DNA from 2 places in the Bacillus sp. NEB1478 genome. Region 1 is predicted to be linked to the other one. Evidence: a T-box and tRNA genes for the amino acid it is inferred to sense, from the RefSeq annotation. Region 1 holds a T-box; the other holds one or more tRNA genes.
What was found. The T-box of region 1 lies ahead of proS (proline--tRNA ligase). A T-box ahead of a tRNA ligase gene usually reads a tRNA of that ligase, here a tRNA-Pro.

Region 1 (16,382 bases):
GGAAGGGAAACGTTATGCTCTTCCAAACGCAGAGGTGATGATTCACCAGCCGCTTGGAGGCACACAAGGACAGGCAACAGATATGGCGATTCATGCAAAACGAATTCTCCAAACACGCGAACTATTGAATAAAATTATCTCAGACCGCTCTGGCCAGCCGATCGAAAAAGTAGAAAAAGATACAGATCGCGATTACTTCATGTCTGCAGAACAAGCATTAAAATACGGAATCATCGACAAAGTCATCGATAAGATTTAATTGTATGTAATTAAAGTTGAAAATGAAGCCAGCCCGGCAAGAAACCGGGCTGGCTATTTACGTTGGGAAATGGGGTCAGACCCCCTACAATTTATTTCCCAGCCTAATTTTTAGAAAATTCCCATCTTGATATGGTACTATTTGTAGATAAATAGTTTCAGGTTTTTAAGAGATGAAAAAGAGAAAGAAGGAATGCAGCATGGCTGTATCGACTAGCAAACCAGCAATACCAGGATCTTCTGAACAAAAAACCATTTACGCTATCCTTTTTGCTATTAGTTTTGTACATATGCTTAATGACTCTATGCAGGCTGTTATTCCTGCTATATTCCCCATTCTGGAGAAGTCGATGGGGCTCACTTTCACACAGCTAGGATGGATTGCGTTCACGCTTAATATCACTTCATCTATCATGCAGCCGGTTGTCGGGTGGTACACCGATAAGACTACGTCTCCTTACTTGCTGCCGTTTGGTATGATGGCTAGTTTAATAGGAATGCTAGGAATCGCGTATGCGGATTCCTTTTATCTGATTATCATTTCCGTTATTGGAATCGGACTTGGCTCTGCAGTCTTTCATCCTGAAGGTTCACGTGTCGCCTATATGGCAGCTGGGAATCGGCGAGGCTTAGCACAGTCCATTTATCAAGTAGGAGGCAACTCAGGATCGTCTCTAGCTCCTATTATGACTGCTCTAGTTTTTGTTCCACTTGGTCAGTTTGGAGCTGTATGGTTTACATCTTTTGCGGCAATAGCTATTTTTGTATTGTTTTTCGTTTCGGGCTGGTACTCAAAACAGCTTGTTCATTTTCCGCGTGTGAAAAAGCAAACCGGGGAGAAGAAGGCGATTAATAAGAAGCGCAAAAATCAAGTCATAGCCGCCATGGGATTGCTCGTTTTCTTAGTCTTTGCCCGTTCTTGGTATTTTTCAGGAATCGGCAACTATTATCAATTTTACTTGATTCATGATTACGGACTGACCATCCGCCAGGCGCAAGTGTACATTTTCGTCTTTATGGCCGCTGGTGTGCTGGGAACCTTTTTCGGCGGACCGATCTCAGACAGATTAGGAAAAAGGAACATGATCTTCTGGTCGATGATCGGAACTGCGCCACTTGCACTTCTATTGCCGCATGTCGGGCTATGGGCAATCTTCCCATTATTTTTCGTAATCGGTTTTATCCTTAACACTAGCTTCTCGGTAACCGTTGTGTACGCACAAGAACTTGTACCGGGGAGAATCGGGATGGTTTCCGGTTTGATTGTCGGACTCGCTTTTGGTATGGGAGCTCTCGGTTCAGTCGTGCTTGGGAAAATTGCTGACATTACAAGTATTTCGCACACAATGCTGCTCGTCAGTTTCTTACCGTTGCTCGGATTATTAACCGTTATGCTGCCAACTGACAAAAAGCTTGCAGAATGGTCGATGGATGATAAATAAAAGGAGGAAGGAAAGATGGTTCCAGCAAGAGTAAGCTTAATAACGATTGGAGCTTTCAACTTACCAGTATTACGTTCTTTTTATCAAAAACTAGGATGGGAAGAGACACCGATTAGTTCCGATAAGTATGCTGTTTTTAAGACAGTGGGTGTGTTGCTTTCGTTGTATCCTATCGAAGACCTAACACGAGATGCAGGCATTGAGATAACTTCTTCACCAACGGCTTATAAAAATATATCGCTTGCAATTAATGTCGATAAGCCAGATCAGGTAGATGCAATAGTGGAACACATTAAAATGGCAAATGGGAAAATATTAAAAGAACCATATAACGCTTTTTGGGGAGGAAGGATCGCTTATTTCGCTGATCCGGAAAACAATCTTTGGGAAGTTGCCTGGAATCCTGATTCTGTTTTTGATGAACGGGGTGCCATGATAAGTTTTTAATTAGAAGAAACCCTTGCTCATTTACGAGACAAGGGTTTTAGTTTTTCAATCGCCTGTATCTGGCACTTGCAAACATGAATACACCATATGCCATGAATCCAAGAGAAACGATGGCCAATAATATCGGACCAAATGGCTTTGTGAGGAGTTCAGCGAGGGCTCCGTCCAACCCTTTTGTTTCCCCTGGGTCAGCCTGCCAAGCTGTTCTAATAAGGAAAAATGCGATAATCATGAACACGATACCGCGGGCGCCAATCCCAAACGTACCGATATATCCGCTCCATTTCCATTCTTCCTTGTTCATTTCATTCTTCTTCAGATTTTTTTTGAATTTGAACGATATTGCCCGTACTAAAAATACAATTCCTATAATCCCAATGATCAAGCCGGCAAGTGCAATAAGGGTTTGTCCGAACGGCTGCGCAAGCATTTTTGCCGATAGCACTTGGTACTTTTTATCAGAGGACTCTGCTCTGGCACGGAACAAAATGCGAAGTGCACTGACGCACAAAGCGGTATAAATGCCTGCGATGATCAAGTAGCCAAGTCTGTTAAACCACCTTTTCCAATGATGATTCGAGCATTCCGGGTCAAAAACAACTTTAACGAGCTGCCAAAAGGCATAAGCACTTAAACCGACTGCCAGTATTATTAATAAAACAGGTCCGAATGGCTGTTTTGCAATCGTATAAAGAGCACCTTGTGAACTTGCTTCATTCGGGTGTTTGCCAATCGACATAAGCAAGGAAAGTATCCCAATTACTACATAAACAATACCTTTTGACAGGTACCCGATTCGGGCAAAGCGATGTACCCATGGTCTGTAAGGTTTTAATTTATTGTTTATTTTATCCTTTAAAGTTAATTCTTTTACAAAAGGCTGTTTCACGGTGAGATCGCTTCTCCTTTTTATCATTATCCTTTATAGTAAATCACTTCTCGTCTCGGGCGGATTGTATAATAGATAGATTCGGTAAAGATTGCTGATGATCGTTTTTGTTACAGCATAAGTTGGAATAGCGAGTAATAGTCCGATAAAACCAAACGCAGCTCCAGCCATCAAAACGACTAAAATAATGGTAAGAGGATGTATTCGAAGCTGTTTCCCCATAATTTGAGGTGATAGGATATTTCCTTCCACTTGCTGAACGACTAATGTGACAAGAGCAACTTTTATTGCCATGAAAGGATCTTGAATGAGCCCCACCAGCAGTGCAGGGAAAACCCCGATAAAAGGACCTAAAAATGGGATAACATTCGTCACCACAGCAAAAAGAGCGAGAACTAATGCGAACTTAAGTCCGATTAACAAGTAGCCGAGATACATGAAAATACCTACAAAGAGAGCAACGAGCAGCTGCCCCTTTATGTAAGAAGATAAAGTAGAATCAATATCTCTTAAAATCGCTGAGATATCGTGTTCATGGTGCTTTGGAGCAAGCCGCAAAAAATAATTGAAGAATTTGTGATCGTCCATTAACAAGTAGAACAGAATAAAAGGGACGACAAGTAAGACAAGCGCTATGTTCGTCAGAGTGGTGATGAGTGAAATGACATCTTTAGAAATAGAACTTGTAAATTTTTCAAGCCTTTTTGTGGCGATCTTCGTCACTTTTGTACTATCGATAAACGATTTGTTTTTTCCGGTTATCATTGTTCCAGTCTTTTCAGTAGCTTCTCCGATTTTTTTCGGGAAATCATTTGTGATATTTGACATCTGATCGCTTATTACGGGTACTGCCACTGTTGAAAGTCCGGAAATTGCCATAATCAAGATGAGAAAAACAATTGAAATCGCGAGCAGCTTTGGTACTTTATGCCGAATGAGGCGGCGGATCAACGGCCGCAGTAAATAATACAAAATGCCAGCGATAAATAACGGAAAAAACACGCTTGAAATGACAAGATAAAGGAAGTCTAAGAGATAATCGATTTTTCCCAATAAAAATAGAATAGTGAGCAAAAGTACTGCTCCGGCTGCATATTTAAAAAATGAATGCTGATACCACATCGAAGGACCTCCATTTCATAATACTAGTCTTTTCCCTTTTTTTTGATTAGTAATCTTTTTTAATTAATTTGTAATTGACTTTTCTTGTTAGCGCTGATAGATTGAAAGTGTAAATGTAAACGTTTACGTAACTAGAAAGCAGGTTGATGTTTTGAATCCAACCATTAAAGATGTAGCCAAATATGCAAATGTTTCAATTGCAACGGTTTCCCGCATCGTAAACGGATTGCCAGGCTATACCGAAGACACGAAAAAGAAAGTGCAAGAAGCCATTGAAGCACTGGGCTATCAGCCAAATGCGATCGCTAGGGGACTGATCAACAAAAGGACTCAGACGATCGGGGTCTTGTTTCCGGAAGTGTCGGGTATGCTTTCATCCGAGGTGTTAGAAGGTGTAGAGAATGCCGCGCATGACGGAGGATTCAGTGTTATCGTGTGCAACACCACATCAAGCGGAAAGCGTACGGTTAAATATCTGCGGCTGCTTCAGGAAAAAAGAGTAGACGGCGTTATTTTTGCCAGCGAAAATGTGAAGGAAGAATACTATAAAATCTTTCAGGAAATGCAAGTGCCTGTTGTTCTAGTATCGACCGGCTCACAGTTCGACCTGCCATTTGTCCGAGTGAACGATTATGAAGGAGCTTTTCGTGCAACGGAATATTTAATTCAAAAAGGTCACAAGCAGATCGGTATGATCGGAGGAAGTTTTGACGACCCAATCGCTGGAGTTCCAAGGATGAAAGGATTTCAAGATGCACTAGAGAAACATGGACTGGATTTTTCGGATCAGCATATGACTTCAAATGAAGGCTACCGTTTTCAAAACGGGAAAGAATCACTGCCATTGCTGCTTGAAAAATTGCAGCATATGACTGCTCTATTTGCAGCAAGTGATGAAATGGCAATAGGTGCAATGGCAGCTGCACATCAGTTAGGTATTCGGGTGCCCGAAGAATTGTCGATTATCGGATATGATAATTTAAAGATCGCAGAGATGTGTTATCCAGCGCTGACAACAGTCTCACAACCGTTAAAAGAGATGGGACAATCAGCAGGAGAAATTTTAGTGAAATTGATTAAAGGTAAAGAAAAAGAAGCAGAAAGTCGTTTCATGCCATTTACGATCGTAGAGAGGCAGTCTGTCAGTGATTTACGTACAAAGTAAAACTGATCATAACGTCCGCTTCATTTTTATTTGTAAATAACGTAAACGTTTACGTAAAACGCTTACAATTTTAGGAGGATATCAGATGATTAAAGTAACAGTATGGAACGAAAACCGCCATGAGCAAAAGAACCCGACAGTAAGAGAAATTTATCCAAAAGGAATTCATGGAGCGATTGCGGAATTTCTAGAGAATGCCGGCCACGATGTAAGAACTGCTACATTAGATGACGCTCAGCATGGATTGACAGATGAAGTTCTTAACAGTACAGACGTATTAGTTTGGTGGGGACATCTTGCACATGACGAAGTAAATGATGAGATTGTAAATAAAGTACATCAGCGTGTTTTAGAAGGTATGGGACTGCTCGTTCTCCACTCAGGACATTTTTCTAAAATCTTCAAAAAGCTGATGGGAACATCATGTGATCTTAAGTGGCGTGAAGCGGATGAGAAAGAACGCATCTGGATTGTGAATCCGAGCCATCCTGTTGCAACAGGTCTTGGTGAATACATCGAACTTGAAAAAGAAGAGATGTATGGTGAGCATTTTGATATTCCAACTCCAGACGATTTGGTTTTTGTCAGCTGGTTTGAAGGCGGAGAAGTGTTCCGCAGCGGTTGTGCATATAACCGCGGAAAAGGAAAGATTTTTTACTTCCGTCCGGGACATGAAACATACCCGACTTATCACAACAAAGACGTTCAAAAAGTAATCACGAACGCAGTGTCATTCTTAGCTCCATCTGGAAGTGCAGCACCTGTTTACGGCAATGCTAAGCCGCTAGAAGCAATTGCAGCAAAATAAAAGGATGTTTTTGTACATTAACCCAAAAAGGTGAGGTTGATTTCCGTTCCAGGATGCTCACTTTCCGAGGGGCGTGCGGTGAGCCACCTTGCGCTTTGCGCCGGTTGTGTCTCACCTGTCTCTGCTCCCAAAGGAGTCTCGCGCCTTGCACTCCAATCAACTTTTCATCTAATTGTGTTAAAAGCCTGTTAAAACAACAATCTCTAAAAAAACAGTCCAATAAAATATTAACCAAGATTATGAGGAGGAACTAATTATGACAATAAAAGTTGGGATCATCGGATGTGGAAGCATCGCTCAGCACCGCCACTTACCGGAATATGCAAACAATCATGAAGTAGAAATCGTTGCGGTCTGTGATGTTGTAAAAGAACGTGCCGAAGCTGCCAATGTAAAATACGGTGGAAAGATTTTCACGGACTACAACGAACTACTTGCGTTTGAAGAAGTGGAAGCGGTTAGCGTTTGTACGCCGAACTATTTGCATGCTCCTATTTCTGTAGCTGCATTAAAAGCAGGCAAGCATGTTTTATGTGAGAAGCCGATGGCAACTTCATTAACCGAAGCTGAAGAGATGATTGATGCAGCAGAAAAAAGCGGCAAGACACTTATGATCGGCCACAACCAGCGTTTTGTTCCAGCTCACCAAAAAGCTCGTGAAATCATTGAGAGCGGTGAGCTTGGCAAGATTTACAGCTTCCGTACAGCTTTTGGCCACCCTGGACCTGAAGGGTGGAGCGTTGATGGCAAGAACAGCTGGTTCTTTAAAAAGGATGAAGCTTTTATCGGTGCGATGGGCGACCTCGGCGTTCATAAAACAGACCTCATGCGTTACATCCTTGGTGAAGAAATCGTTGAAGTAGGTTCATTCATTGAAACGAGTGCAAAAGATTTTGCTTCTGTAGACGACACGGCAGTATGTGTGCTGAAAACGGAAAACGGAATCATCGGTACACTGGCAGCTAGCTGGTCATACACAGCGAAAGAAGACAACTCAACCATCATTTATGGGGAAAAAGGTATTCTTCGTTTAGAAGATGATCCGAAATACTCGCTTGTAGCACAGTATACAAACGGATCTGTTGTCCGCTATGAGCTTGGTGCAATTCAAACGAATGAAAATCAATCAAACTCCCAGGTTGTCGATCATTTTGTTGAATCGATCGAATCAGGCAGTGCACCGTTAATCACCGGTGAAGAAGGAAAACGTTCACTGGCTGTTATTTTAGCGGCACTTGAATCAAACGAAAAGAAGACCATCGAAAAAGTAAAAACGGGTGTTCACGCATGAAGTTAAGAATCGGCATAATCGGGGCTGGCGGCATTGCACAAGGCCGTCATATCCCGGCATTTCAACAACTTGGAGACAAAGCTGAAATAACAGCAATCAGTGATGTTAATGTAGAAGTGGCAAAAAGTGTCGCGGAAAAATTTCACGTACCGAACTATTTTACGACGTTTCATGATATGTGGGACCACGTTGATGCGGTTGTCATTTGTACCCCGAACAAGTTTCATAAAGAGATCACAGTTGCCGCATTAGATGCAGGTAAGCACGTGCTTTGTGAAAAACCGATGGCTATGACAGTAGAAGAGTGTGCTGAGATGGTCGAAGCTGAAAAACGATCAGGAAAAGTGCTTTCCATTGCTTATCATTACCGTTTTATGAAAGAATCTCAAGCTGCTAAACGGGTGATGGAAGCGGGAGAAGTGGGCAATCCGCTAGTAGTTCGTGTACAAGCTTTAAGAAGACGTAAGGTACCAGGCTGGGGAGTTTTTACAAACAAAGAACTTCAAGGCGGAGGAAGTTTAATAGATTATGGCTGCCACTTGCTGGATTTGACGCTTTGGCTGTTAGGAAATCCAAAGGTGGTTGAAGTTTCCGGCCAAACGTATAACACAATAAGCCGTGAAGCTGAGCAAGTGAACCAATGGGGTTCATTTGATGCTGAAACGTTTGAAGTGGATGATCATGTTACTTCATATATCCGTTTAGGAAATGGCGCGACTGTTTTGTTTGAAACGTCGTGGGCAGCAAACATTCCTGCTGATGCCGAGCTGTTGAGCATCTCTGGCGACCGAGGCGGACTTAACGTATTTCCTTTCGCAGTGAATAAAGCGGAAAATGGCATGATGACAACGACAAAAGCGGATTGGATCTCAGGTGATGACAATCCGGGTATCCCACAAGCACTGAACTTTGTGGAAAGCTGTTTAGGGCAAGCTGAACCTTTAGTAAAAGCTGAAGAGGCGATGAATACTTCGCGTATTATCGAAGGCATTTACGCAAGCAGTTTGATGGGTAAAAGCATTCAGCTTCAGAATGAAAAAGGAGTGACAAAAGCATGAAATTAGGTGTATTTACAGTTCTTTTTTCGCAAAAAACATTTACAGAAATGCTTGATTACGTAAAAGAAGCTGGGGTTCAAGCGGTTGAGATCGGGACTGGAAACTATCCTGGAAACGCTCACTGCCCACTAGACGAATTACTGGAAAGCGAAGAAAAGCGAGCTTCTTACCTGCATGAAGTGGAAAAGCGCGGCCTGACGATTTCAGCGTTCAGCTGTCACGGAAACCCGATTTCTCCTGATGAGGCATTTGCTAAAGAATCACATGATACGTTTGTAAAAACTGTGGAGCTGGCAAGTCTGATGAAAATTCCTGTCGTAAACTGTTTCTCAGGTGTACCAGGTGATTCCGAGAGTGCGAAGTATCCGAACTGGCCAGTGTCACCTTGGCCGAACGAATACAGCGATGTACTGAAGTGGCAATGGGAAGAGAAACTGATCCCGTACTGGCGCAAATGGGGACAGTTTGCAAAAGATCATTGTGTGAAGATCGGCTTAGAACTGCACGGCGGTTTCTTAGTACACACACCGCATACTTTGCTAAAACTGCGTGAGGAAACGTGTGACGCAATCGGTGCTAACTTAGATCCTTCTCATCTTTGGTGGCAAGGCATCGATCCAGTAGCTGCTATAAAAATCCTTGGAAAAGCTGGAGCGATCCATCATTTCCATGCGAAGGACACATACTTGGATCAAGACAACATCAACATGTACGGTCTAACGGACATGCAGCCATACGGCGCTGTACAGAAACGTGCATGGAGCTTCCGTTCTGTTGGATGCGGCCACTCTGTTCAAGATTGGTCTGACATGATGAGTGCGCTGCGTACATACGGTTATGACTATGTGGTAAGCATCGAACATGAAGATCCTATCATGTCGATCGAAGAAGGGTTCACTCGAGCGGTGAAGAACCTTCAGTCTATTTTAATCGCCGAACAGCCTACAGAGATGTGGTGGGTCTAGTACAAAAGGAGGGGGTCTGACCCCCTAAAAATACAAATCACCAGATTTGTATTTGTGGGGTGCACACCCCTTTATTAAGAAAGCCTGCGATCCAGATTAAGTTGGATTGCAGGCTTTTTTTCATCAATGCACTGATTTTATTTAAATAAGGGACAGTTTTGAATCAAAACTGATCAACATTTCATAAATAAAGACCATTTATGTAATGAAGGGAAAATAAAATAGCAAGTTAAGGTCTGAAGATAGTGAACGGTGATCTCCAAATAAAATAATCTAACGAATTTCTGCAATAATCTCACGAGAAAGCTCTATAATTCAACGGATTTTTACAATAATTCAACGGAAAATGGCGATATATCCCCGAGATGACATCATCCGACAAAATTAGACATCTACTTGAGGACAACTTCAATGTATATATAGAAAATATATTCAAATCTATTATCAGATCTTCCTCACTCTCATCTGATCCCGTATCACAGGCCAATTCTGGGGGAATGGTATGCCGAGCACCCAGAAGCTTACTCCGCGCAACCCGTATTCTTTGGCAGTTTCATATTTTGCTTTCATACTTCTCGCGTCCTCAAACCAAACTTCGTGCACTTTACCTTGCGAGTCTGTGTATTTGAACCAAGGTGAGGCATCGCCTTCGTCAAACTCGATATTTACTTTCATTTGTGCGGCGAGATTGACAGCGGCTACAGGGCTCAGTGTTCTAGCGAATGTTCCTTGAACAAAAGGCAATGTCCAATCACGTCCATATGTCGGAACTCCCATCATTATTTTTTCACGAGGGATGACTGTTACTGTATAATCCAGTACTTTTCTTACTTCATCCAGTGGAGCAATCGCCATTGCACGTCCCCCTGCCCATCCCCATTCATATGTCATTACGACGACAAAATCAACAATTTCTCCATGTGCTTTGTAATCGTGTGCTTCATACAGTAAACCGGGCTGATCTTCTTTATATTTAGGAGCAACTGCGGTAGAGACGGAATAGCCCAAAGGTTTGAATTTTGCAACAGCGCGTTTTAAAAAGTTGTTGTAGTCTTCTTTATTCTCTGGATAAACGTACTCAAAATCAAAGTTTACGCCTCTAAAGCCTTTAGTCTGCATCGTGTTTAAAATGTTTGTTAACAGCGTTTCTTGTAAACTCTCACTATCGAGAACCGTTTTTATTAATTCTGAATTGAATGCTTCGTTCTCAATGTTAGCTACACCCATAATCGGCGCAACTCTATTTATTCTTGCGGCTGATATGACTCCTTCATCTTGTAGAGAAATAAGCTCACCAGTCTTTGTTATCGAATAACTGAAAGGCGTAATATACGTTAAGAAAGATCCAACATTTCTTACTTCCGCCTGATTTACAGCTCCAAAGTTTGTAATATACGCGTTCACTTCTTTTACCGGTCGATTGTAAGGAATTGAAAGTCTAGTTCCAAGATAGATCAAGTTTGGATTTGTGATTTTATTTTCTGTTTGAATAGCCTTTACCGTTTCTCCGTACCGATTCGCAATGGTATACAATGATTCACCTTGTTTTACAACATGTATGGGAATATCAATCACCTGGCCAACATAAATAACAGAGGCTAAGGGAATATTGTTCCAGCCAATTAAACTGGTAACAGTAGTGCCATAACGCGCTGCAATATTACTCAGTGTATCACCGGATTGTATGGTGTATATAGGAAAGTCGTTTGGAATAACAAGAGCCTGACCAACTACTAAAATATTTTGATTTTCAAGTCCGTTCGTTTTGACGATAGAATTGATACCTACCCCATACCGCTGTGAAATCTTCCAAAGTGAGTCACCGCCTTGAACGACATGAATGTACATACAAACGCCTCCTTTTCCCTGTAACTAATATATTAAAAAAAGCAGATTATATGAGAGTAGGAGGGGGACAGACCCGGGTCTGTCCCCACCTTGAAATTTTCAAAAATTAAATTGATTTTTCAGAAGCGAGAAGGTCGAGGAAGCAAAGTTCTGAGGATTGGAGCGTATATACGTGAGTACCGTAAGAACAAAGATGACGAAGAGATTCGAAGCTTATCAAAATCAATAATTGACAGATCATGCCAAACTCTATATAATTTTCAAAAACAACAATCGAAACATGGATGAGGATTAGTACGTTGTGTTTGTCTTTTCCAGAGAGGGAGCTAAATGCTGAAAAGTTCCTACTGACTGCCAATCGAACCTGCCTTTGAGTTCTGTATCTGATCAACGAGAAGATAACAGCGGTTCAAAACCGTTATCATGAAAGAGTGTAAAGCTTTGCTTTGAATTAGGGTGGTACCGCCAAATTTTGGTCCCTAATGATGAGCAGGGCTTTTTTATTTACACTTTAGGAGTGCATAGCTTGTTTCCACGGTGATTAGCATCGCAGTGACAAGTTAAGGTTTAAAGTATAAGTGCAGTTAAGGCTGACGGATAAGGATAGGCGTCAGCTAAGTTTTCTTTATCAAAAACTGTGAGGTGCTAGAAGATGACGAAGGAATTTGTAAAAGATGTAACAAGTATGGAAGATGATTTTGCCCAATGGTATACCGATGTTGTTACAAAGGCTGAGCTGATCGACTATTCGAGTGTACGCGGCTCCATGATTTTGCGGCCATACGGATACGCCATTTGGGAGAACATCCAGCAGCAGCTTGATCAAGCAATTAAAAAAACAGGGCATGAGAATGTTTATATGCCGCTTTTTATTCCAGAGAGTCTTCTCCAAAAAGAGAAGGATCACATCGAAGGATTTGCACCAGAAGTGGCATGGGTAACACATGGCGGAGAAGAAAAGCTAACTGAACGCCTCTGTGTTCGGCCAACCTCTGAAGTCCTTTTTGCTGAGCATTTTAAAAACATTATTCACTCCTATCGTGACCTGCCAAAGCTTTACAATCAGTGGTCAAACGTTGTGAGATGGGAAAAGACAACACGGCCATTCCTTCGAACTCTTGAGTTCCTTTGGCAAGAAGGTCATACGTGCCACGAAACGGATGAGGATGCACACGACGAAACGGTGCGTATGCTTAATGTATACGCAGAGCTTTGTGAAGAATATTTAGCGCTGCCAGTGATCAAAGGACAAAAAACGGAAAAAGAAAAATTTGCTGGAGCAAAGTATACGTACACGATCGAAAGTTTGATGCATGATGGAAAAGCATTGCAGTCAGGTACTTCTCACCATCTAGGGGATGGATTTGCAAAGGCATTTGGTATCGATTTTACAAACAGAGAAGGTAAGCTGCAGACCGTGCAGCAAACATCTTGGGGCTTTACGACGAGGATTATCGGTGCCATGATCATGGTTCATGGTGATAACAGAGGGCTTGTAGTACCGCCAAAAATTGCACCAACTCAATTGATGATCATACCAATTGCACAGCATAAAGAAGGCGTGCTCGATTATGCGTACAAACTAAAAGAACAACTCTCAGGAAGTATTCGTACCAAAATCGATGCAAGTGACAAAAAGCCAGGCTGGAAGTTTAATGAGTATGAAATGAAAGGAATACCTCTCCGATTGGAAGTGGGACCAAGAGATATCGAGCAAAAACAGGTTATCCTCGTTCGAAGAGACACCGGCGAAAAACAAACCTTGTCTGTGAGTGACTTAGAATCTCAAGTGCAAAAGCTGCTGACAGATATTCAGAAAAACCTATACGAAAAAGCGCTGAAACATAGAGAAGAAAAAACATCGATTGCAAAAACGTATGATGAATTTAAAGAAACACTTCAAGAAAATACAGGTTTTATTAAAGCCATGTGGTGCGGTGACCAAGTGTGTGAGGACTTTATAAAAGATGAAACAGGGGCAACTTCCAGATGTATGCCGTTTGTCCAACAAAAGCTGTCTGATCAATGCGTTTGCTGCGAGAAAGAGGCAAAGCACTTAGTCTATTGGGCAAAAGCTTACTAAAAGTAACAAAAGAACCCAAAAGTGAAAAAAAGGAGAGGGGGACAGACCCGGGTCTGTCCCCCTCTCCTTTCTCCTATTTTTCAAAGTACCTCTATGAAAATAATTTTTTACGTTTAAAATATATAAAGTAACAATGAAATTATTAAGGGAGAGTATTATTATGAAAAACACATGGAAAGCCTATCGCTCGCCTATCATCCTGCTCATTTCCATCGCAATCGGAAGTGTAATAGGCTCTGTCATGGGAGAGAAGGCTACTGTACTTAAACCGTTCGGGGACTTATTTTTAAATGTAATGTTCATGATCGTTGTACCCCTTGTTTTCTTCTCCATCTCGTCGAGTGTCGCTAATATGGCAGGCGCAAAGCGATTTGGCAAGATTATCAGTTCTATGATGAAGGTCTTTTTATTTACTGGAGTTGTGGCAGCTGTTGTCAGTATGGCAGCAATTAAATTTTTCCCGCCAGCTGACGGTGTAAAGATTGACCTTGTTAAGCCTGATGCTGCAAGTGAGAAAGTATCAATTGGAGAACAGCTCGTCAGCACAGTAACAGTTCCCGATTTTGTGGATCTGCTAAGCCGTGCTAACATGTTGGCACTCATTCTTTTCTCAGTATTGCTTGGACTCGCAACTTCGGCAGTAGGTGAAAAAGGAAAGCCGCTTGCTGGTTTTCTAACCGCTGGAAGTGCCGTCACTTTGCAGATGGTTAAATACGTTATGTATTATGCACCAATTGGACTTGGCGCTTATTTTGCAGCGCTAGTAGGTGAGTTTGGTCCAACTTTATTAGGTTCTTATTTTAGAGCAGTTATGTTTTATTATCCATTTTCGATCGTTTATTTCTTTGGATTCTTTACACTTTATGCGTGGATGGCACACGGGAAACTCGGAATCCGCACGTTTTGGAAAAACATGGTCTCACCATCTGTTACAAGTCTAGCAACGTGCAGTTCTGCGGCGAGCATTCCTGTAAACTTAGAAGCATCCAAAAAGATGGGGGTTCCCTATGATATTAGTGAAACGACCATTCCGCTTGGTGCAACTCTTCATAAGGATGGCTCCGTTATCGGCGGAGTATTGAAGATTACCTTCTTGTTTGGTATTTTTGGAATGGATTTTTCAGGTTTTAACACGTACCTTTTAGTAGGTGCGATTGCACTGCTCGTTGGTATGGTAATGGGTGCGATCCCTCAAGGAGGTCTAATTGCAGAGATGCTTATTCTCTCTTTATTTGGATTTCCTGTTGAAGCTCTTCCAATCATAGCAGCTATTTCTGCGATCATTGATCCTCCAGCAACACTGTTAAATGCTACTGGAGATAACGTAGCCAGCATGATGACAGCACGACTTGTCGAAGGAAAGAATTGGCTAACGAACAAAACGTCTTCCAAACAAGAGAAAATGGGAGCATAAAAAAATTACCTGAGGGTGCCCAGCGTCAGAAATACAGACGGTGGGTTTCTTCTTTTCACAAAAGAGCCAAGTTTTCTTCTCATCATGCATTCATTTTATTAAACGAGGGAAATGATAAGCAGCGAATACTAGAATTGAGGTGTTATTTTTATGAAAAAAGAAATTCAACTTGTCGTTGATGCAAAAGCTACACTTGGGGAGGGACCATGCTGGGATCGTGAAAATCAGCTGCTTTACTGGGTTGATATTCAGAATAAAAAAGTATGCATTCATAATCCGAACACGAATGACAACAAAGAAATCCAGCTTGATCAGCTAGTAGGAGCTGCAGTTCTTAGAAAATCGGGCGGTTTGATTCTTGCTATGGAAAAGGGTTTCTACTCTTTAAATCTGAAAACATATTCACTAGAACAAATTGTTGATCCTGAAGGTCATATGCTTGGTAATCGCTTTAATGATGGAAAGGTAGATCCTAAAGGCCGCTTTTGGGCAGGTACGATGAGTCTGAATGAAGAAAAGGAGAAAGGGTCTCTTTATTGTTTACATACTGATCTAACAGTTGAGAAAAAAGTCAGTCAGTTAACGATTTCTAACGGTATCGCTTGGTCACCCGATCATCGATATATGTATTTGATTGATACACCTACAAGAAAGGTAACAAGATATCAATACGATAACGAAACAGGAAATATTACGAATCCAGAAGATGTTATTGCTTTTCCGCAGGGAGTCGGCAACCCGGATGGCATGACGATTGATGAAGATGGAATGCTGTGGATTGCTCATTGGGGCGGTGCGAGAGTTTCCCGCTGGAATCCTGAAACAGGGGAACAAATAGACGAAATCTGTGTTCCAGCAAAAAATGTGACATCATGTACGTTTGGCGGTGAAAGTCTTGATGAGTTATACATTACAACTGCCAGAACAGGTACGAATGATGAAGAATTAGTCAAATACCCTCATGCAGGCGGCGTATTTAGAGTAAAAATGGAATGTATAGGCAGCTGTAATTATTATTTTGAAGGATAGTAAAAAGCCAGGACTCCAGTTCCTGGCTTTTTCTTATTAGAAAATTAAGTTTAGCGCGAAATAAATTAATCCAGCTAATGTAGCAGAGATCGGAAGTGTGATGAACCAAGTAATAATCATCGTTTTTGCCGTTCCCCATTTAACGCCTCTAAGTCTATGAGAAGAACCTACCCCTAATATGGAAGAGGTAATAACGTGTGTTGTACTTACTGGAATACCAAGAGCAGATGCTCCCAAGATAACAGATGCCCCAGTTAAATCAGCGGCTACTCCATTTACAGGACGGATTTTCATGATTTTACCGCCGACTGTTTTAATGATTTTCCATCCGCCAATTGAAGTTCCAAGTCCCATTGCAATCGCACATGAAATTTGAACCCAAGTCTGAATATCTGTGCTGTCTGTATAACCATTTGCAATTAGAGCCATTGTAATGATCCCCATAGCTTTTTGTGCGTCGTTCGTTCCGTGAGAATAAGCTTGGAACGCCGCCGTTACAATTTGTACTTTGCGGAATCCATTGTTAGTTTTTGATAAATTAGCATTTTTGAAAATTGATTTGA
Region 2 (16,382 bases), 1.1 Mb from region 1:
CGAATTCATCACGAAGCACTGGATTCACCTCACAAAATCAGCATTTGAATTTATCCGTTTCATATTAGTTGTATTTTATACTATCCACTTTAACGTATATCTTCATGTATGAACACCATGAGGATAACTTATGCCTGATCGTACAAAAAAGCCTTAGGATCATGTCGGACTCCTAAGGTTTCAGTAATATATTTAAGTTTAACTTACTTTTAGACATAAAAAAACACGAAACCTTGTTTCGTTTTTAAAAGTGGCGGACCCGACCGGGGTCGAACCGGCGATCTCCTGCGTGACAGGCAGGCATGTTAACCACTACACCACGGGTCCAGCAATTATGTAATTGATGTAGTTCATTAAATTTAAATTGGTTGCACTTTACAGCACCACAGATATTTCATGGTCGAGAAGGTTAATCGACGTTGTTCATGAAATTTAAATTGGTTGCGGGGACAGGATTTGAACCTGCGACCTTCGGGTTATGAGCCCGACGAGCTACCAGACTGCTCCACCCCGCGACGTTATAAAAGTATATGGACAATGTGTCCGTGTTTGTCGTCTCTTCCTCTGCAAGTAAATCTCAGAAGTTTATCCGTCGAGACAAGTCGTCGTTTAATGTGAAGTAACGCTCCTTGCTCCACCCTGCGACGTTATAAAAGTATTTCTTTTGTCCTGTTTTGCGTTTGTTTCTTTCGGACATTTATTAATATATCACGTTTATTATTATGATGCAAGTGTTAAATAAAAATAAGGCACTGAAAAAATTATTTTTTTCCAGCGCCTTAAAATTATGCAGCTTTCTTAGAGTTTTCAGGTCTCTTGTGGAAGCCTTTAGCGTAATAGATCGCTGTTAATAATGCTAGCCATAATGGCCCTACAATTAACGCGATTCTTGTGTCTGGGAAGTATGCCATGATCCCGACAACAAAGATAAGAATAGCAAGTGCAATATAAGATCCATAAGGGAAAAATGGCATTTTAAATTTCAATGCTTTCTTTTCCTCTGTACTTAAACTGTTACGGAATTTCATTTGAGACACAAGAATAACGCCCCATGTCCAAATCGCTCCGAATGTAGAGATACTTGTAACCCAAACGAAAACTTTTTCCGGTACTAAGTAGTTTAGAACTACACCTACTAAAAGTGCTGCAGCAGATACTAAAATCGCTACAGAAGGTACTCCCGTTTTTCCGATTTTACCAAATTTCGTCGGTGCTTGCTTTTGCTCCGCAAGGTTAAATAACATACGTCCTGTACTGAAAATACCGCTGTTACAGCTGGATAATGCGGCAGTTAATACAACAAAGTTAATAATTCCAGCAGCTTGTCCAACGCCCAGTTTTTCAAACGTTAGTACAAAAGGGCTTCCTTGTGTTCCGATTTGGTCCCAAGGATAAATAGACATGATTACAAATAATGCTCCTACATAAAACAATAAAATACGCCAAAACACAGTGTTTACTGCTTTTGCTATCGTTTTTTCTGGGTTCTTTACTTCCCCCGCTGTTACTCCGATCAGTTCTATACCTAAAAAGGCGAACATGACCATTTGCATCGACATTAGAATTCCTTTGATTCCATGTGGCGCAAATCCGCCATTCGACCAAAGGTTATGGATTCCAGTGGCTACTCCGCCGTTACCAAATCCAAAAATAATCATTCCTAAACCAGTAATAATCATAAGAACAATTGCAATAATTTTTATTAATGCGAACCAAAATTCAAACTCTCCATAAGCCTTAATAGCGATTAAGTTGACTCCTGCCATAATGACAAGCGCCGCTAATGCCCAGATCCATGTTGGAACATCTGGGTACCACACCTTCATATAAATACCGACAGCAGTGATTTCTGCCATACATGTAACGATCCATAAGAACCAATAATTCCATCCAGTTAAATAACCAGACAACGGCCCGATGTAATTTCTGGCATATCTACTAAAAGAACCGGCAACCGGCTGTTCAATTGCCATCTCTCCTAATGCTCTCATAATCATAAACATTACTGCTCCACCTAGAGCATACGCAAACAAAATTGCTGGCCCTGCCATCTCAATTGCAGATGCTGAACCTAAAAATAGGCCTACTCCAATTGCAGCCCCGAGAGACATCAATGTAATGTGTCTTTCCTCAAGCCCGCGGTGTAATTCCTCTTTCGGCTTCATTTCTCTGCCTCCCTTGTTGTAATTGATGAAGCGCTTTCAATAGCCTATTTTAACATAGTTCGACAATTTGTAACAATTCGTTTTTGTTACAAATTCTAATTAGAGGCAAGAGCTTTTTCAGCAGCATCTTTAAAGACTTTGCAAATGTCATTCTTGTCTTCGATTCCGACAGAAATCCGGATAACGTTTTTGTTTATACCCAATTTTTCACAAACATCCTCTGGCAATGACCGATGTGAAGTACCAAGTGGATAAGATACTGTAGTTTCAACTCCAGCAAGAGTCGGAACAATTTTCACCCAATCCAGGGATTTGAAAAATGTATGGACATCGCTATTATCGTCTAATTCAATCGTAACGATAGCACCGTTTCCTTTTTCACTCACATGCTCCGGATAATAAACCTTCTTGATGCCCTTCGTATCTTGAAGCTGATCAGCTAATGCTTGTGCATTGGAAACATGACGCTCCATTCGCAAACTCAGCGTTTTTAATCCTCTTGAAGCTAACCACGCATCGAACGGTCCTAAATTGCAGCCGAGATGACCCATTTTTGTTTTAGCTTTAGCAATTAATTCTTCACTGCCAACTACTGCTCCAGCGGTAACATCGCCATGTCCGTTAAGATATTTCGTAGCGCTGTGCACGACAATATCTATTCCTTGCGTATACGGTTGTAAAACAAAAGGTGTAGCAAATGTATTATCGATCATAGATGTAATTCCATGTTTCTTTGCTAATGCAGCAATTCCCTCGAGATCCTCCACACGTAAAAGAGGATTCGTCACAGATTCTGAATAAATTAGTTTTGTATTTGATCGGATCTGGTTTTCAACTTCATTCATGTCTTCAAAGGATACAAATGTAGATTCTATTCCAAAGGTCTTTAATTCCTCTGAAAGAAGTGTGTACGTACCGCCATACAGATCCTCACAAGCCACAATATGGTCACCGGCTTGTACTACAGCTAAAATACCGACCATGATCGCCGAAATTCCCGAAGATGTAACAACTCCAGCAGGTGCCTGTTCTAACTGTGCAACCCCTCTAGCAAAATCATCTTGGTTCGGGTTATTCATCCTTGTGTATAGATAGTCGTTCTTACCGCGAAAATAATCCTCTAAATCATCTAAGCTCGAAAAAGAAAAAGCAGAAGTCTGGTAGATCGGTTTTATTTTGCTTACAGACTTAACCCCGGAATGACCAGCTGCATGTACTGTTGAAGTATCGAAATGAACATCTTTCATTAAAATGACCTCCCCATTATTTTTAATACCTAGTGTAGCATAAAAACGTACGAAGTCTTATTGATATGTTTTGAAGTTTGCTCACAACTTTAGGAGTGCGATGGAATACTGTCGAAAATTCGATAAAAAGGCACCTAACGTGGAATTATGGAATTTAACGTTGGTATAAAGTGATTTTCCTGGGTTTCACCTGCAATGACTATGGCAGAGAATGGGTGAGTGAATTTGATGCGAGTTTGATGTGAATTTTGTTGAATCATGTCGGTTCGTGGTTAAATCAAAATTAACGTGGATATAATGGGTTTTTTCGTGGATATGTAGCCTTTGACCGTGGAATTATTGGCGATTACCGTGGAATTATGGAGTGGCGGGCGCTTTTAGGGGTTTGTGAAGAGGTGTTATTATAAGGTTGGAAGATGGAAGGGTCCATCTTCTTCATTTTTAATCTTATTTTTAACGTTTTTTAGCTTTTTTGACCGAAATCTCACTTATAGATAATAAAAAGAAGATGGATCTTCATCCATCTTCTTCCTTTTTGTTCGCTTTTTGGCTCAATAATCCCACAATTAGCTCTGACAATCTCACCCTTTTTGAATGCCATCCCACACTTTTTGGCTCGAATCCTACAGTTTTTCTTGCAATAGTCACGAATCGACATCTGCGAATTCGATCCGAGGCTTTTCAAAACAAAAGAAGATGGATTTTCATCCATCTTCCTCATTTGCTCAGCGACGTCCTACTCTAACAGGGGGAGACCCCCAACTACCATCGGCGCTGAAGAGCTTAACTTCCGTGTTCGGTATGGGAACGGGTGTGGCCTCTTCGCCATCATCACTGAACCTAAGTTTTTTGATAAGCGTCGAATCTCTTCGTCAGTTTCGTTCTTCCGGTACTCACGTATGTGTAATACGCTCCGTTCCTTCAAAACTTCACTTCCTCGACCTTCTCGCTTCTGAAAAAACTACTTTTATTAAGTTGAGAGTATGTTCTCTCAAAACTAGATACGACGTTTCCAAACGTTATGCTTTTTTAAGGATAAGCCCTCGACCGATTAGTATCTGTCAGCTCCACGTGTCGCCACGCTTCCACACCAGACCTATCAACCTCATCATCTCTAAGGGGTCTTACTCACTTGACGTGATGGGAAATCTCATCTTGAGGGGGGCTTCATGCTTAGATGCTTTCAGCACTTATCCCGTCCACACGTAGCTACCCAGCTATGCCCCTGGCGGAACAACTGGTACACCAGCGGTGTGTCCATCCCGGTCCTCTCGTACTAAGGACAGCTCCTCTCAAATTTCCTGCGCCCGCGACGGATAGGGACCGAACTGTCTCACGACGTTCTGAACCCAGCTCGCGTACCGCTTTAATGGGCGAACAGCCCAACCCTTGGGACCTACTTCAGCCCCAGGATGCGATGAGCCGACATCGAGGTGCCAAACCTCCCCGTCGATGTGGACTCTTGGGGGAGATAAGCCTGTTATCCCCAGGGTAGCTTTTATCCGTTGAGCGATGGCCCTTCCATGCGGAACCACCGGATCACTAAGCCCGACTTTCGTCCCTGCTCGACTTGTAGGTCTCGCAGTCAAGCTCCCTTGTGCCTTTACACTCTGCGAATGATTTCCAACCATTCTGAGGGAACCTTTGGGCGCCTCCGTTACTGTTTAGGAGGCGACCGCCCCAGTCAAACTGCCCACCTGACACTGTCTCTGAACCGGATCACGGTTCTAGGTTAGAATTTCAATACAGCCAGGGTAGTATCCCACCGACGCCTCCACCGAAGCTGGCGCTCCGGCTTCTCAGGCTCCTACCTATCCTGTACAAGCTGTACCAAAATCCAATATCAAGTTGCAGTAAAGCTCCATGGGGTCTTTCCGTCCTGTCGCGGGTAACCTGCATCTTCACAGGTACTATAATTTCACCGGGTCTCTCGTTGAGACAGTATCCAAGTCGTTACACCTTTCGTGCGGGTCGGAACTTACCCGACAAGGAATTTCGCTACCTTAGGACCGTTATAGTTACGGCCGCCGTTTACTGGGGCTTCAATTCAGAGCTTCTCCTAAAAGGATAACCCCTCCTCTTAACCTTCCAGCACCGGGCAGGTGTCAGCCCCTATACTTCACCTTGCGGTTTCGCAGAGACCTGTGTTTTTGCTAAACAGTCGCTTGGATCTATTCACTGCGGCTCTCTCGGGCGATAAACCCTATCAGAGCACCCCTTCTCCCGAAGTTACGGGGTCATTTTGCCGAGTTCCTTAACGAGAGTTCTCCCGATCATCTTAGGATTCTCTCCTCGCCTACCTGTGTCGGTTTGCGGTACGGGCACATCTTTCCTCACTAGAGGCTTTTCTTGGCAGTGTAGGATCAGGGACTTCGGTACTAAATTTCCCTCGCCATCACAGCTCAGCCTTCACGTTGGACGGATTTGCCTATCCAACAGCCTAACTGCTTAGACGCACTATTCCATCAGTGCGCTCACCCTACCTTACTGCGTCCCCCCATCGTTCAAACGGAAAGGAAGTGGTACAGGAATATCAACCTGTTATCCATCGCCTACGCTTTTCAGCCTCGGCTTAGGCCCCGACTAACCCTGAGCGGACGAGCCTTCCTCAGGAAACCTTAGGCTTTCGATGGACAAGATTCTCACTTGTCTTTCGCTACTCATACCGGCATTCTCACTTCAAAGCGCTCCACCAGTCCTTCCGGTCTGACTTCGCTGCACTTCGAACGCTCCCCTACCCCTGTACCATACGGTACAAGCCATAGCTTCGGTGATACGTTTAGCCCCGTTACATTTTCGGCGCAGAGTCACTCGACCAGTGAGCTATTACGCACTCTTTAAATGGTGGCTGCTTCTAAGCCAACATCCTGGTTGTCTGGGCAACTCCACATCCTTTGCCACTTAACGTATACTTTGGGACCTTAGCTGATGGTCTGGGCTGTTTCCCTTTTGACTACGGATCTTATCACTCGCAGTCTGACTCCCGCGGATAATTCTCTGGCATTCGGAGTTTGACTGAATTCGGTAACCCTGTGGGGGCCCCTAGTCCAATCAGTGCTCTACCTCCAGGAATCTTGCCGCGAGGCTAGCCCTAAAGCTATTTCGGGGAGAACCAGCTATCTCCGTGTTCGATTGGCATTTCACCCCTACCCACACCTCATCCCCGCACTTTTCAACGTGCGTGGGTTCGGGCCTCCATTCAGTGTTACCTGAACTTCACCCTGGACATGGGTAGATCACACGGTTTCGGGTCTACGACCACGTACTATGTCGCCCTATTCAGACTCGCTTTCGCTGCGGCTCCGTCTATTCAACTTAACCTTGCACGGGATCGTAACTCGCCGGTTCATTCTACAAAAGGCACGCCGTCACCCGTTAATGGGCTCCGACTACTTGTAGGCACACGGTTTCAGGATCTATTTCACTCCCCTTCCGGGGTGCTTTTCACCTTTCCCTCACGGTACTGGTTCACTATCGGTCACTAGGGAGTATTTAGCCTTGGGAGATGGTCCTCCCGGATTCCGACGGGGTTTCACGTGTCCCGCCGTACTCAGGATCCACTCTGGAGGGAACGAAGTTTCAGCTACAGGGCTGTTACCTTCTTCGGCTGGCCTTTCCAGACCACTTCACCTACCTCGTTCCTTTGTAACTCCGTATAGAGTGTCCTACAACCCCAGAGGGCAAGCCCTCTGGTTTGGGCTGATTCCGTTTCGCTCGCCGCTACTCAGGAAATCGCATTTGCTTTCTCTTCCTCCGGGTACTTAGATGTTTCAGTTCCCCGGGTCTGCCTTCTCATACCCTATGTATTCAGATATGGATACCACCCCATTACGGATGGTGGGTTCCCCCATTCGGAAATCCCCGGATCAATGCTTACTTACAGCTCCCCGAGGCATATCGGTGTTCGTCCCGTCCTTCTTCGGCTCCTAGTGCCAAGGCATCCACCGTGCGCCCTTTCTAGCTTAACCTTATAACTTACGATCAACTTCGAATTTCTTCGTTTCTCGTAACTTAACTTAAAAAGTTATTGCTTGGCGCAGATAAATAATATATATCTGCCTTGCATATTGTTTGGATGTCGATATCTAGTTTTCAAAGAACATAGTTAAAATAACCTTTCCGATCTTTAAGAACGAAAAAATGTTATTTAGTTGAGAGTTTTGAGTTCTCTCAAAACTGAACAAAAGAAGAATAGGCGTACTTACGAAACAGACTAGCTGTCTCATAATCTCCATAGAAAGGAGGTGATCCAGCCGCACCTTCCGATACGGCTACCTTGTTACGACTTCACCCCAATCATCTGTCCCACCTTCGGCGGCTGGCTCCCAAAAGGGTTACCCCACCGACTTCGGGTGTTACAAACTCTCGTGGTGTGACGGGCGGTGTGTACAAGGCCCGGGAACGTATTCACCGCGGCATGCTGATCCGCGATTACTAGCAATTCCGGCTTCATGTAGGCGAGTTGCAGCCTACAATCCGAACTGAGAGTGGCTTTTTGGGATTGGCTTGGCCTCGCGGCTTCGCAACCCTTTGTACCACCCATTGTAGCACGTGTGTAGCCCAGGTCATAAGGGGCATGATGATTTGACGTCATCCCCACCTTCCTCCGGTTTGTCACCGGCAGTCACCTTAGAGTGCCCAACTGAATGCTGGCAACTAAGGTCAAGGGTTGCGCTCGTTGCGGGACTTAACCCAACATCTCACGACACGAGCTGACGACAACCATGCACCACCTGTCACTCTGTCCCCCGAAGGGGAAAGCTCTATCTCTAGAGTGGTCAGAGGATGTCAAGACCTGGTAAGGTTCTTCGCGTTGCTTCGAATTAAACCACATGCTCCACTGCTTGTGCGGGCCCCCGTCAATTCCTTTGAGTTTCAACCTTGCGGTCGTACTCCCCAGGCGGAGTGCTTAATGTGTTAACTTCAGCACTGAGGGTGGAACCCCCCAACACCTAGCACTCATCGTTTACGGCGTGGACTACCAGGGTATCTAATCCTGTTTGCTCCCCACGCTTTCGCGCCTCAGCGTCAGTTACAGGCCAAAAAGCCGCCTTCGCCACTGGTGTTCCTCCACATCTCTACGCATTTCACCGCTACACGTGGAATTCCACTTTTCTCTCCTGCACTCAAGTCTCCCAGTTTCCAATGACCCTCCACGGTTGAGCCGTGGGCTTTCACATCAGACTTAAGAGACCGCCTGCGCGCGCTTTACGCCCAATAATTCCGGATAACGCTTGCCACCTACGTATTACCGCGGCTGCTGGCACGTAGTTAGCCGTGGCTTTCTGGTTAGGTACCGTCAAGGTACGAGCAGTTACTCTCGTACTTGTTCTTCTCTAACAACAGAGCTTTACGACCCGAAGGCCTTCATCGCTCACGCGGCGTTGCTCGGTCAGGCTTTCGCCCATTGCCGAAGATTCCCTACTGCTGCCTCCCGTAGGAGTCTGGGCCGTGTCTCAGTCCCAGTGTGGCCGATCACCCTCTCAGGTCGGCTACGCATCGTCGCCTTGGTGAGCCGTTACCTCACCAACTAGCTAATGCGCCGCGGGCTCATCTGTAAGTGTCAGCCGAAACCGACTTTCAAAAAAGAAACATGCGTTTCTTCTTATTATCCGGTATTAGCCCCGGTTTCCCGGAGTTATCCCCGTCTTACAGGCAGATTACCCACGTGTTACTCACCCGTCCGCCGCTAAATCAGAGGAGCAAGCTCCTCTTCATTCGCTCGACTTGCATGTATTAGGCACGCCGCCAGCGTTCATCCTGAGCCAGGATCAAACTCTCCATAAAAGTGTTTGTCTTGCTCGTTTTTAAAACTGACGGAATTAATTTAATTCCTTACCTATTTCTTTTGTTCAGTTTTCAAAGAACTTGTTTTGCTTGTCTTTTCTCGAGACAGCTTTATCATCTTACCGAATCGAAGTTATAAAGTCAAGCGTTTTTTAAAAATCTTTTTTTATAAGATTATGGTGGGCCTAAATGGACTCGAACCATCGACCTCACGCTTATCAGGCGTGCGCTCTAACCAGCTGAGCTATAGGCCCGTTAAAAAATGGAGCGGGTGATGAGAATCGAACTCACGACCAGAGCTTGGAAGGCTCTTGTTTTACCATTAAACTACACCCGCATAAAGAATGGTCGGGAAGACAGGATTTGAACCTGCGACCCCCTGGTCCCAAACCAGGTGCTCTACCAAGCTGAGCCACTTCCCGTAATATGGCGCGCCCTGAGAGATTCGAACTCCCGACCTTTTGATTCGTAGTCAAACACTCTATCCAGCTGAGCTAAGGGCGCCTATTATTAATTGCATTATATGTTGTTGTGATAAGTTGGTGCGGTCGAGAGGACTCGAACCTCCACGGGGTTTCCCCCACTAGCCCCTCAAGCTAGCGCGTCTGCCATTCCGCCACGACCGCGCGGCTAGATGCCAGCGCATGAGCACTGCAACTTATAAGTTAAAAAAGTATGGTGCGGGTGAAGGGACTCGAACCCCCACGTCAAAGACACTAGATCCTAAGTCTAGCGCGTCTGCCAATTCCGCCACACCCGCGTTAAAAATATGGTGAGCCATGAAGGATTCGAACCTTCGACCCTCTGATTAAAAGTCAGATGCTCTACCAACTGAGCTAATGGCTCTCACTAAAAACTTTCGGTTAAACAATCATCTTGAAAAGAAAAAAATGGCTGGGCTAGATGGATTCGAACCATCGCATGACGGAGTCAAAGTCCGTTGCCTTACCGCTTGGCTATAGCCCAATGCCTATTTCATAAAAGTGGCGGACCCGACCGGGGTCGAACCGGCGATCTCCTGCGTGACAGGCAGGCATGTTAACCACTACACCACGAGTCCACTTTATATAAAGGTTATTAAATTCTTAATGGTGACCCGTACGGGATTCGAACCCGTGTTACCGCCGTGAAAGGGCGGTGTCTTAACCGCTTGACCAACGGGCCACATGGCAGAGAAGAAGGGATTCGAACCCTCGCACCGCGTTAGCGATCTACACCCTTAGCAGGGGCGCCCCTTGAGCCACTTGGGTACTTCTCTGTATGGCTCCACAGGTAGGACTCGAACCTACGACCGATCGGTTAACAGCCGATAGCTCTACCACTGAGCTACTGTGGAATGTCTTTTAAGGACAATTAATATCATAATTGTTTTAGGTTTAAATGTCAACCTCATTTAGAAGGTTTTTTCTAAGTTGTACTGTGCTGTAAACACCTTCTGTAAAAGGTTATGTATGTGTCATGTCTTACAGCGACTTTATTAAATTACCACATACCTATCTTTGAAGTCAACACCCTATTTTGAAGAAACCTGTTTCAATTTTCCACGGCACTTCCCGCATACATATCTTTTTGTATCAATTAGCCGCTTTCTTTTATAGGACTGCATACAGTCTTTGCATATATAGTGATATTTATAACTCTCCGTCCTCCTCTTTCCTGGAACCGATTGGCAGAAACGTGATCCCCCGACTTTTTTTAACAACACTTTAAAATCAGCGTCAGCATGCTTATAACCTCTTTTTTCAATATGAAGATGGTAATGGCAAAGTTCATGCTTTATAACGCCGATCAATTCTTCCATCCCAAACTCTGCATAAAGGTGCGGATTTAATTCGATATTATGGGATTTTAAAAGGTAACGACCGCCTGTTGTGCGCAGTCTTTTATTAAAAGTTGCCTCATGCCGGAACGGTTTATTGAAGTATTCCGCTGAGAGGCTTTCCGTTAATTTCTGCAGTTCTAGATCAGTCATATTTATACTCCTTACTTTTTCAAGGTTCACACTAACAAGCACCCCAACATAGACTAATACACATATAACGGTTGGGAAGTTCAAGGAGGTCATTTAATGCCTACATGGTTCAAAAGACAGCTCCGCCGCGCATATTACCAGAAAGATCGCTACCAAATCCGTTTATTAAATCAGTGCTGGTTCTTTTATAATCGAAAGCACTCCTCCAGTGAAGAATAATCTGCTGGAGAAGCGCTTTTTTTCATGTATGCTTTTTTATCCCTTTTTAGGAGCTATCATTGTTAATGCAATTCTTTGTTTGGCTACATCGACCGAGTCTACCCAAACGGTTACAACTTGACCGACACTTACAACATCCATTGGATTTTTTACAAAACGGTTTGTCAATTTTGAAATATGGACAAGCCCATCCTGTTTGACTCCAATATCTACAAAGGCCCCAAAGTCTACCACATTTCGAACAGTCCCTTGCAGTTCCATCCCTGCTGATAGATCTTCCATTTTAAGTACATCTGTTTTTAGAACAGGTCCTGAAAAATTATCACGAGGGTCACGGCCAGGTTTTGTTAGTCCATCGATGATGTCTTTTAATGTTGGCACGCCTATATCCAGTTTAGCAGAAGTTTCTTCAAGTGAAATCGTCTTTAATATCTCAGCAAGTGCTTCTGTCCCGATATCTTTTGTTGTAAAACCTAATTCTTTCAATAAAGAAATCGTTCCTGTATAGCTTTCCGGATGGATGCCTGTTTGATCCAATGGCTGATCGCCTTCCATAACGCGCAAAAATCCGATACATTGTTCATAAGTTTTCGCACCTAGGCGTGGAATCTTCTTCAGTTCTTTTCGGTTCTGGAATTTACCGACTTCATTTCTTTTTACGATAATGTTTTGAGCTACTGTTTTAGATAATCCCGAAACATATTGAAGCAGTGAGGATGATGCTGTATTTACATTTACACCGACTTGGTTAACCGCTGTTTCAACAACAAATGAGATTTCTTCACCCAAACGCTTTTGAGAAACATCGTGCTGATATTGTCCAACACCAATTGATTTTGGATCGATTTTCACGAGTTCTGCTAAAGGATCCTGAAGTCTGCGGGCGATAGAAACTGCACTTCTTTCCTCTACTTGCAGATCCGGGAACTCTTCGCGAGCTACAGTCGATGCTGAATATACACTTGCTCCCGCTTCATTTACAATGACATACGCAACAGATTTCGGCAGATCTTTTAGCGTTTCTGCAATAAATTGTTCTGTTTCGCGTGATGCTGTACCATTTCCGATCGCAGCAATTTCAATATCATATTTATCAATCAGCTGTTTTACGACTGCTGCAGATTTCTCCACTTCTGAACGCGGCGGTGTAGGATAGATGGTTTGAATGTGAAGAACCTTTCCCGTTTCATCTACAACCCCTAACTTACAGCCTGTTCGGTAAGCAGGGTCGACACCTAAAACCACTTTACCTTTTAGAGGTGCCTGAAGCAAAAGACTTCTTACATTTTCAGAAAATATGTGTATTGCGCGTTCTTCCGCTTGTTCTGTTAACGCTGCGCGAATCTCTCTTTCGATAGACGGCGCTATTAATCGTTTATAAGCATCTTCAATGGCTTCACGAATATAAGGGACAGCCGGAGAATCAGATCTTTTTACCGTTTTACGATCCATTTTCGAGATGATTAGTTCAGATGGAGTACTGATTCCAACCTTTAAAATATCTTCTTTCTCACCGCGGTTTGCCGCTAAAACTCTGTGAGGAACGATTTTTCGGATTGGTTCTTGGTATTCATAGTACATTTCAAATACTTTCTTCTCGTCGGCCTCTGTATTTTTACCTTCTGTTTTTATCTCGCCTTTCGAGAATGTGTCTTCGCGAATCCATTTTCGCATATCTGCATCGTCAGATAACATTTCAGCAATAATATCTTTCGCACCTTGAATGGCATCTTCAGCAGACAATACCTCTTTATCCTCATTTATGTATGATCTCGCAGCGTCCAAAGGATTTTCATTTCGTTGTTCTAATAACCACAAAGCTAATGGCTCTAATCCTTTTTCTTTTGCAACTGTCGCTTTTGTACGCCGCTTTTGTTTGTATGGACGATACAAATCTTCTATTTCTTGAAGTTTTTGAGCGTTGTTAATGGATGCTGCTAGTTCATCTGTAAGTTTCCCTTGATCGTCTATGAGACGGATTACTTCTTCTTTTCGGGAAGCAAGATTTTGAAGGTATGTCCAGCGATCCATAATATCTTTGATCTGAACTTCATCAAGACCACCTGTTAATTCTTTACGGTAACGCGCGATAAAAGGAACCGTATTCCCCTCTTCCAATAAGCCGATCACTTGATTAATTTGTTTCCCTTTAATGTTCAATTCCTTTTCGATGACAAGTAATGCTTGTTCATTCACAGGTTGTCCCAATAAGAACACTCCTTTTCAATCAATTACATCTATTATAACGAATAAATGCATTTCTATAAAATGACGACCAGATGTTGTTTTTGAGTGCAGTTGATCTCCGTTTCAGGATGCTCGCTTTCCGCGGGGCGTGCGGTGAGCCCACTCGTCGCTATGCGACATTGAATGGTCTCACCTGTCCCGCTAATCCCGCTGGAGTCTCGCACCTTACACTCCAATCACCTTGTCATTGGTGTTAAATTACAGAACACCATTAGCTATAATCTTTTAGAAAAAACACATTCATTATTTGTTGATTCAGAAACGAGTAGGTCGAGGAAGTGAAATTTTCGAAGCGCGGAGTGAAGTAAACCTACATGAGCACTGAGAAAATGAAAATGAAAATGAGATTCGCCGCTTTTCATCCACTTCAAATCGTTTGGCGATTTAGAAGCAAGAAGGTTGAGGAAGTGAAGATTCGAGGAAACGGAGCGTATTTACACTTACGTGAGTACCGCAGAATAAAAACTGACGAAGAGATTCGCAGCTTATCTTCCACTTCAAATCTTTTGTTGATTCAGAAACGAGTAGGTCGAGGAAGTGAAATTTTCGAAGCGCGGAGTGAAGTAAACCTACATGAGCACTGAGAAAATGAAACTGACGAAGAGATAAGAAGTTTATCAATCAACAAAAACAAAAAACACCATCCTAATATTGATAAGGATGATGTTTCGCTATTCGAGATTAACTTGACCTACTAAAACTGTAGCATCGTCATTAACGTCCTGCGGCAGCCCGCTTATATAATTCACCGATTCTTTAGGTGAAATCATTTTCGTAAGAAGTGAACGGCTTACGGTATGAATGTCCATCCCGTCAGAATAGAGCATAAACGAAATTTCTTTTTCGAATTTGAACTCTTGAATTTTAAACTTTTCGGGTTTTCCTACAAGAAAGCCTACTTTTGGAAGCGGATGAACCGCACGCTGTCTTTCAGTAGAAATCATAAAACGAATGTTGCCAACTCCTGAGTAGGTGGCCATTTTGTTTTTATAATCGACTTTTAAAATCGCAATTACAGCACCGCGGGTTTGTCTAAGACCTTCATTACAAAATTTCATCAATTGCTCTACAGACTCATAATGATTCTGATCAATAATCTCAGTTGCTTTCCCTGATGCATCTTTTGCTAGTTTTCCGCTCCCAAGGCCATCAGCCACGGCACATACTAAATAGTCCTCTGTTTCCCTTGTATAAAAGCTATCTCCGCAAAGTTCATTCCCTTTTTTGGGATTCTGGTAAGAAGAAACCAATGCTTTTTTATACTGTTGGTGTTCGATCATCTAAGCGCCTCCGAAGGTGATACTCTCAGTGCTTCTTTCAATTTCTCCAATGCTCTTCTTTGTAATCTTGAAACATGCATTTGGGAAATCTCCAGTCTTTCACCTGTTTCCTTCTGGCTCAAATTCTCGAAATACGTGCATTGAAGAATTTCACGTTCGCGTTCCGATAGAACAGCAAACGCTTTTTCTAACAGCATTCTTTTATCAATCTGATCAAAACCAGCATCTGCTGAGCCAACAAGGTCAAGAAGTGTTACTGTACTCCCCTCTTGATCAGCTTCGATCGAACTATCAACTGAAAGGGCTTGATAACTTTTACCCATTTCCATTGTTTCTAGCACTTCTTCTTCAGAAACTTCAAGATAGTCGGCGATCTCTGCGATTTTCGGAGATCTTTGAAGGCTAGTCGTTAGTTCTTCTACTGCCTTTTTAATTCTAGGTCCCAATTCTTTAATTCGGCGCGGTACATGTACACTCCATGTTTTGTCGCGAATAAAGCGTTTGATTTCTCCTACTATAGTAGGGACAGCAAACGATTCAAACGATCTGCCAAACGTTTTATCATATCTTCTAAACGCTGCAAGCAAGCCAATCATACCGACTTGAACTAAATCGTCATGGATGCTTTTCCCCTTAGAAAATTTTCGTGCAAGTGAATGAACTAGATCTTGATATTGGAGAACCAAATTAGTTTGAATCACTTCATTCTTTGGGTCCTCCTGCAATTGATCAATCCATTCATATACTTGCTCTTTACTGTGAAGGCGCTGGCGAGATTCTGTCGACATGTTCCTCCACCTCATCTCTGTGAAGATACTTTGTCATTGTTACCATGACACCGGCTTCACTTTTTATTTCTACCTTGTCCATTAACGTATCTATGAGAAAAAGGCCTAAACCTCCTTCGTTCAATTGATCAACGGATTTACCATCCACTGGGCCAAGATTTTCTGAGATAGATTCAACATCAAAACTTTTTCCTTGGTCTAACACAGTAATTTCTAAGCAATCTTCAAAAATATTGCAGCCAATACGAACTTGCCCTAATTCTTGATCTTTGTAAGCATGGTTAACAACGTTCGTACAAGCTTCAGAAACTGCGATTTTTATATCTTCAATCTCATCAAATGAAAATCCCATTCTGTTCGCTAAGCCAGAAATCGTTAGTCGAACTACACCAACGTAATCCGGTTTAGCGGGAACGTTCATTTCAATATAGTCGGACGCTGTTCTCATAGCGCCTCCCCCTTTACTCCGCTTTCAATATCCATTACTTCTGTTAATCCGGTAATTTCAAAAATTCTTTTCACCCGATCTGTCATTCCTCGAAGCTTTAATGAACTATTGTTAGCTTTAGAAGATTTTAACGCTCCAACAAAAATACCTAATCCTGTACTATCCATATAATCAATACCAGAAAGGTCAACAACAACAGTGTTTCCTTCACTTTCTGTTAATGGAAGCA

Region 2: it has a tRNA-Pro gene. The T-box ahead of proS (proline--tRNA ligase) is inferred to sense a tRNA for this amino acid. The anticodon was not compared.

The regions. Positions count from the first base shown of each region.
Region 1 covers NZ_CP134049.1:2,563,626-2,580,007, reverse strand. The annotation lists gene clpP (ATP-dependent Clp endopeptidase proteolytic subunit ClpP) at 1-259, shown strand, start outside; gene RGB74_RS12735 (MFS transporter) at 459-1,700, shown strand; gene RGB74_RS12730 (VOC family protein) at 1,716-2,147, shown strand; gene RGB74_RS12725 (DUF1206 domain-containing protein) at 2,185-3,036, opposite strand; gene RGB74_RS12720 (AI-2E family transporter) at 3,070-4,158, opposite strand; gene RGB74_RS12715 (LacI family DNA-binding transcriptional regulator) at 4,310-5,323, shown strand; gene RGB74_RS12710 (ThuA domain-containing protein) at 5,409-6,131, shown strand; gene RGB74_RS12705 (Gfo/Idh/MocA family protein) at 6,388-7,422, shown strand; gene RGB74_RS12700 (Gfo/Idh/MocA family protein) at 7,419-8,480, shown strand; gene RGB74_RS12695 (sugar phosphate isomerase/epimerase family protein) at 8,477-9,445, shown strand; gene RGB74_RS12690 (LysM peptidoglycan-binding domain-containing protein) at 9,890-11,293, opposite strand; T-box leader at 11,566-11,777, shown strand; gene proS (proline--tRNA ligase) at 11,946-13,376, shown strand; gene RGB74_RS12680 (dicarboxylate/amino acid:cation symporter) at 13,537-14,790, shown strand; gene RGB74_RS12675 (SMP-30/gluconolactonase/LRE family protein) at 14,941-15,819, shown strand; gene RGB74_RS12670 (inorganic phosphate transporter) at 15,856-16,382, opposite strand, start outside.
Region 2 covers NZ_CP134049.1:3,685,645-3,702,026, forward strand. The annotation lists gene thiL (thiamine-phosphate kinase) at 1-19, opposite strand, end outside; tRNA gene RGB74_RS18645 (tRNA-Asp) at 252-327, opposite strand; tRNA gene RGB74_RS18650 (tRNA-Met) at 439-515, opposite strand; gene RGB74_RS18655 (amino acid permease) at 786-2,165, opposite strand; gene RGB74_RS18660 (trans-sulfuration enzyme family protein) at 2,261-3,412, opposite strand; rRNA gene rrf (5S ribosomal RNA) at 4,136-4,251, opposite strand; rRNA gene RGB74_RS18670 (23S ribosomal RNA) at 4,444-7,380, opposite strand; rRNA gene RGB74_RS18675 (16S ribosomal RNA) at 7,650-9,199, opposite strand; tRNA gene RGB74_RS18680 (tRNA-Ile) at 9,377-9,453, opposite strand; tRNA gene RGB74_RS18685 (tRNA-Gly) at 9,463-9,536, opposite strand; tRNA gene RGB74_RS18690 (tRNA-Pro) at 9,545-9,621, opposite strand; tRNA gene RGB74_RS18695 (tRNA-Arg) at 9,627-9,703, opposite strand; tRNA gene RGB74_RS18700 (tRNA-Leu) at 9,740-9,825, opposite strand; tRNA gene RGB74_RS18705 (tRNA-Leu) at 9,876-9,959, opposite strand; tRNA gene RGB74_RS18710 (tRNA-Lys) at 9,970-10,045, opposite strand; tRNA gene RGB74_RS18715 (tRNA-Gln) at 10,091-10,165, opposite strand; tRNA gene RGB74_RS18720 (tRNA-Asp) at 10,184-10,259, opposite strand; tRNA gene RGB74_RS18725 (tRNA-Glu) at 10,289-10,363, opposite strand; tRNA gene RGB74_RS18730 (tRNA-Ser) at 10,367-10,457, opposite strand; tRNA gene RGB74_RS18735 (tRNA-Asn) at 10,461-10,535, opposite strand; gene RGB74_RS18740 (SprT family protein) at 10,713-11,171, opposite strand; gene cmpA (cortex morphogenetic protein CmpA) at 11,268-11,390, shown strand; gene RGB74_RS18750 (Tex family protein) at 11,427-13,598, opposite strand; gene RGB74_RS18755 (hypothetical protein) at 13,952-14,221, shown strand; gene RGB74_RS18760 (SpoIIE family protein phosphatase) at 14,309-14,917, opposite strand; gene sigB (RNA polymerase sigma factor SigB) at 14,914-15,705, opposite strand; gene rsbW (anti-sigma B factor RsbW) at 15,671-16,153, opposite strand; gene RGB74_RS18775 (STAS domain-containing protein) at 16,150-16,382, opposite strand, start outside.